DNA from 2 places in the Sporosarcina saromensis genome. Region 1 is predicted to be linked to the other one. Evidence: riboswitches for the same ligand, from Rfam matches in the RefSeq annotation. Region 1 holds a riboswitch; the other holds the start of a gene.
What was found. Region 1 has a riboswitch for preQ1 ahead of queF (preQ(1) synthase). Riboswitches for the same ligand answer to the same signal wherever they lie in the genome.

Region 2: linked by a shared signal. The riboswitch ahead of ACVHUV_RS02135 (QueT transporter family protein) and the one ahead of queF (preQ(1) synthase) in region 1 are both predicted to bind preQ1.

What each region holds. Positions count from the first base shown of each region.
Region 1 is NZ_CM142738.1:3,080,634-3,083,794, reverse strand. Features, by position in the region: gene recQ (DNA helicase RecQ) at 1-692, shown strand, start outside; gene ACVHUV_RS15795 (queuosine precursor transporter) at 765-1,403, opposite strand; gene queF (preQ(1) synthase) at 1,417-1,914, opposite strand; PreQ1 riboswitch class I at 2,006-2,049, opposite strand; gene ACVHUV_RS15785 (MFS transporter) at 2,091-3,161, opposite strand, start outside.
Region 2 is NZ_CM142738.1:462,738-465,898, forward strand. Features, by position in the region: gene ACVHUV_RS02130 (nitric oxide synthase oxygenase) at 53-1,159, shown strand; PreQ1 riboswitch class I at 1,268-1,312, shown strand; gene ACVHUV_RS02135 (QueT transporter family protein) at 1,319-1,804, shown strand; gene ACVHUV_RS02140 (helix-turn-helix domain-containing protein) at 1,856-2,086, shown strand; gene ACVHUV_RS02145 (glycine betaine uptake BCCT transporter) at 2,326-3,161, shown strand, end outside.

The DNA of each region.
Region 1 (3,161 bases):
TACAATCGATGATCGACTATTGTCATACCGAATCTTGTCTACAAAAATTCATCATCTCCTATTTTGGTGAAAGTGACCTACAAGATTGCAACCGTTGTGCAAATTGCACGGATACGCGGGAACGGGCTGATGTAACTGTTGACGTTCAAAAAGTGTTATCTTGCGTTATTCGGATGGGGCAACGTTTTGGTAAGACGATGATCGCCCAAGTGTTGACCGGTTCAAGAAATAAGAAAGTTGTCGAATTCGGATTTGATAAACTGACGACATATGGCATTATGAAAGGCCGCAACGCGAAGGAAGTGTCCGATTTTATTGAGTTTATTATCTCGGAAAATTATCTAGGTGTTGAAAATGGTCAATTCCCGATTATTTATGTGACGGAATTAGGCAAAGATGTGCTGACTGGGAAAACTAAAGTCTATCGGAAAGCGACAGTTGAAACAAAACAGATTACGCAAGACGACCCGTTATTTGACCAATTACGCGCACTTCGATTGAAAATTGCGCAAGAAGCAAGTGTTCCGCCTTTCGTCGTCTTCTCTGATAAATCATTACGGGATATGGCTGCTAAAATGCCAATGACCGACGAAGCGTTTTTGGAAGTCAATGGTGTAGGTGATGCAAAGCTTGAGCGGTATGGAGAAGCGTTTATGGAAGAAATCAAAGCTTTTTCAAAGCAGATGGTGTAAGAATTTTAGACAAAAGGAAAACCGCGTGCGCGTCTCAAATGAGTCGCCGGTACGCGGTTTTTTACGTTCGAATTATTGTTGAGGTGAAACAATTGGTTGGACGTTTCGCTCTTTCTTTCTGCAGAGTGCAACCAATACATACACAATGGGTGTGTCGATAATTGCGATTGAAAACTTAAAGATATATTGGCTCGCAATCATGCCAAGTAATATAGAGGTAGGCATTGTTCCTGCAAATGCGATTGTAATGAATAACGTCGTATCGACGAATTGACTCACCATCGTAGAGGCATTGTTACGTACCCATAATTGTTTAGAGCCGTGTTTTTGTTTCAGCTTATCAAAGATTGTTACATCTAAGTTTTGGCTCACGAGATAGGCAACTAAACTGGCAATAGTCACACGGAAACCTGCGTTAAAGATCGTTTCAAAAGCAGCTTGGTTTTCATAAAAAGGAGCAGCAGGCAAGTGGATGGCAATCCAAATGAATCCTATTGCCAAAAGTTGTGCAATAAACCCGGTTTGAACAGTTTTTCGGGCAGCCTCTTTCCCATAAGCTTCAGTTAGTACATCCAAAATTGGATACGTACAGACATAAATGACGGCTGCTGCAGGAATAACGATCCAACTGCCAACGCTGATCAATTTCACTGCTACAATGTTCGATAAAATTAATAAACCTACAAATATTCCACTTAAATAATAGCGCATCTTTCATTACTCCTCATCGATTATCGATTTTCTCAGGGTACAGATCATGGTTCATCAAACGATGCTCCGCCATCTGTTCGTATTTCGTTCCCGGTTTACCATAATTGCAGTAAGGGTCGATTGAAAGACCACCCCGAGGCGTAAATTTCCCCCAAACTTCAATATAGCGCGGCGCCAATAAATGAATTAAATCATTCATGATGATGTTGACACAGTCTTCATGGAAATCCCCGTGATTCCGGAAACTGAACAAATACAGTTTCAAAGCTTTACTTTCGACCAATTTCTCATCTGGAATGTAACTGATGTACATCGTTGCAAAGTCGGGCTGTCCCGTCATCGGACAAAGGGAAGTGAATTCAGGGCAATTGAATTTCACGAAGTAATCACGCGTTGTATGCATGTTGTCAACGGCTTCTAAAATGGATGGATTGTATTCATAAGCATAGGTCGTTCGTTGGTTACCTAATAGTGTTAAGTCTTGTAGTGTGTTTTCATCTCTTCCAGTCAATACAAAAACCTCCCTGAAGTTATGTTGTCAGGGAGGGGCCATAGAAATGGAAAAATAAAAGCCATGTCAAATGGACATGGCGTAGTTTCCGGCATCCATAGTTTTTTATAGAGGGTCGCTATGAACCTCTCCCGAACAGGGTTATTCTTTTCGTCTATGACTTTAACTGGTTTTACCTATTCTGTCAATAGCAAACTTCGTTTCAAACCTAAAATTGTATAAAGTGCAATGAACAAAAGGATGATTCCTGTCACCATGAACCCACCAGTGAACGATAAATCCAAATAGCCAATCAAGCTCGATCCCGCTACGACACCGATGGAAAAAAAGGCATAAAAATAGCCGTATGCTTTTCCGCGGTACTCAGGGGCTGATGAGTCAATTAGCAATGAATTGATAGACGGGAATAGAAAAGCGAAGCCGATGCCATATAACCCCATCGCTAAAAACAGGTGAGTAAGCGCTGATACTTGGCTTAACAAAATCATGCAAATACCCATTAGTGAAATCCCGAAAGCTAACGTAATCATAGGACGTACCCGATCAAATACACGATTAATCGGTAGAAGGAAAATTAGTATTGCGACAACCCCGAATGTACTGAGCAGCATTCCGGTTGTTTTTGTATCAAAGCCAAGCGCTTCCACTTTTAAAGGGAGGATGAATGCCAGTACCCCTTGTGAAAACATGAGAAAAAATGCACCTGAAAATGCACGGACCATGCCGGGGTGTTTAAATAAGTATTTGACCCGAAATTGTGATGACATTTTTAAGCGATTTTTTCTGACATACGTATAGGAACGCAACAGAAAGAAGGCTGCGAATGCTAAAATAAACATGATGAGGCCATTCATTCCCATTATAAAAGGGGTACTTGTTTTGGAAGCGACAATCCCACTATAGGCAGGACCGATGATCGCCGCCATTCCAACGAACGCTCCGGAAATTGCGACACTACGGCCACGTTTTGATTCTTCTGTACGATTTGCAAGAAATGTGAAAGCGGCTGGAACAATAAGCCCTTCCATAAATCCGTGGATGAATCGGATACCAAGCAAAGAATATGGTCCCTCAACGACTGTATACAATAAAAGCGACGCTCCTGAGGCGAATAAGCCAATGAGTAAAATCATAAAAGGGCCACGGCGATCTGTCATGAAACCAGAAATGATATTTCCAATTGTATTTGAAAAAGAATACATACCGACAGCTAAACCGGTCAAAAAAGAAGAAGCGCCTAACGATAG
Region 2 (3,161 bases), 1.2 Mb from region 1:
GAATCATCCCCTGCTTCCTTATGGTAAGCTGTATGAAAGGAGTTGCAGCACAATGGAACAAACTTCAACAGCTCGTACATTACTAATAGAAGCAACGCAGTTTATTACACAATGTTATGCTGAACTGGGGCAATCGGATGAAGACCGACTCGATCGTTTAGCGGAAATTAAACATGAAATCGATGTAACGGGGACCTATACGCACAAACCGTTTGAATTGGAACACGGTGCGAAAATGGCTTGGCGCAATAGTAATCGCTGCATCGGACGGTTGCTTTGGCACACATTACATATTGTTGATGCGCGTGATGTGGTTTCAGCAGAAGATGCATTTGAAAAACTAGTCGACCACATTGCATATGCAACAAATGATGGGCAAATCCGCTCCACTATTACCATTTTCCCTCCACGCAAAAACGGGACAGATCCACTTCGGATTTGGAACCATCAACTGCTTCGGTACGCCGGTTACAAAGATGGAGAGCAACTTATTGGCGATTCCGCTTCTCTTGACCTGACAGAGGTATGTGAAAATCTCGGGTGGCGCGGGGAGAAAACACCATTCGATTTACTTCCTCTTGTCATTCAAGCAGACGGAGAAAAAGCGCAATGGTTTTCCATCCCTGAGGAAATTGTAAAAGAAGTACCGATTATCCATCCTGAAATCGAAGGGTTTGCGGCGCTAAATTTGAAATGGTATGCGGTTCCGATCATCTCAAACATGCGGTTAGAAATTGGGGGCATTGATTACCCAATGGCACCGTTTAACGGTTGGTATATGGGGACAGAGATCGGGGCAAGAAACTTGGCGGATACCGACCGCTACAATATGTTGCCACGTATCGCCGACTTAATGGGACTAGATACGAAGCTGAACCGTTCACTGTGGATCGACAAAGCATTGGTGGAGTTAAATATAGCCGTATTGCACTCTTATCAACAAGCTGGTGTAACGATCATCGACCACCATACAGCTGCAAAGCAATTCAAGCGCTTTGAAGAAAACGAACGAAAAAGTGGACGGGCCGTTACCGGAAACTGGGCATGGCTCATTCCCCCTTTGTCACCGGCCGCCACCCATATTTACCATCAACCTTATTCTAATGAAAAGCAATCACCTAATTATTTTTATCAGCCGGATCCTAAGCCTTTCAGTTAGCAATCTGCCACAGGTGTACTCGTTTACTTCACGAGAAATAAAGAATTCATCCATCTATCCCCTGTTGTTTGGACGGGTATAATATGCTACACTGGCATGTAGGCTTTATGCCTCGTGGTTCGTAACCATCCCACGATAAAAAACTAAGGAGAAATGAATATGAACGTAAAAACTCTTGCGACGAGCGGCATTATTGCTGCGTTGTATGTGGCTGTGACGTTTTTGATTGCCCCTTTTGGCTTCACGAACATCCAGTTCCGTTTGTCAGAGATGTTCAACCATCTCGTCGTTTTCAATAAAAAATACATCATTGGGATTGTACTCGGTGTGTTTGTCGCGAACTTATTGTTTTCTGAACTTGGACCGATTGATTTGGTATTCGGGGTCGGACAATCTGTTATCGCGCTATCGATTACAATCTTTTCAGCGAAGTTCATCAGTGGACTTTATAAAAGGATGTTATTTAACACCTTGGTGTTCACAGTAACGATGTTTCTCATCGCCTGGGAATTAAACATTGTGTTAGAACTTCCATTTTTACTTACATGGCTTTTCGTTGCAGTTGGGGAATTTGTCGTCATGATGGTCGGCATTCCAGTAATGATTGCGTTAAATAAACGAATCAATCTCGAAAAGTTGATTTGAAGAAGAGGCGGATTTCCGTCTCTTTTTTTATGAAAGAAAGGAGCAATCTCCATGTATATGACAATTGAAGAAACGGCAGATTACTTAGGCATGCCCGTCAGCCAAGTGCAGAAGTATGTTTTGGAAGGGCGTATCAAGGGTATTCACAATGGCAATGAATTTTTAGTGAACCAAGCGCAATTTGAATTGTATTTTAAACAGCTAGAAACAGTCAAACGCCAAATCGCGGAGTATTTAAGTGAACAAATCCCTCCAGACCGAGATATTAAAGACGAAGATTAACGCGAAAAAACCTAGTACCATCGACTCAATTTTTTCATCATTTCCTTCACCTACCCTTCTTGAATAATTACTACCAATTCCGTGTATAACTATTGATGCCATGTTGTTTCATTCGCATGATAAAAAAATAAAATAAAACAATTCCATATCCATTCATACACGGAACGCTTTTGCTTTCCTTCAATAGGATTGGTATAGTTTATAGTCGTTTATAAAAACGCAATTGCATAGGGGGAAACATGAGAAAAATCTCAAATGTATTTTACATCACAATCGGTCTTATTATTTTGGCCGTCGGTTACGGGGTGCTTGCATCAGAAAGCTTTGAAACCGTTACTTCAACAATTAAGAACTTTGTAGCAGCTTCATTCGGCTGGTATTACATGATGATTATGTCTGTATTATTGGCACTTAGTCTCTTTTTGATTTTTAGTCCGTTCGGAAAAATCCGTTTGGGCAAAAACACAGATCGTCCTGAATTTTCAACCGTGACGTGGATTGCAATGCTATTTTCTGCCGGGATGGGGATTGGCCTCGTATTTTACGGAGCTGCAGAACCTTTATCACACTATGCAATCAATCCAGCGACGAAGGAACCGAACACAGATGCAGCATTCAAGGAAGCATTGCGTGAATCGTTCTTTCACTGGGGCTTACACGTATGGGCCATGTACGGTATTGTCGCATTGGCACTTGCCTATTTCCAATTTCGAAAAGGCGAACCGGGGTTAGTTTCAGCAACATTGAAGCCGATATTCGGTAAAAAGATGGAAGGCTCTTGGGGTACACTTGTGGATGTACTTGCCGTTTTTGCAACTGCTTTTGGCGTTGCGACAACGCTCGGCTTCGGTGCTGTTCAAATTAACGCAGGACTGAACTATTTGTTTGGATTCGAAATGGGGATCACTTCGCAATTCATCATTATTGCAGTCGTCACTGTATTATTCATCATGTCGGCTTGGACTGGAATTAGTAAAGGAATTAAATACTTGTCCAACACAAATCTTGTTCTAGCAATTGCATTGCTTGTATTTGTGGTCGTTTTAGGACCGACACTACTCATTTTCAACATGTT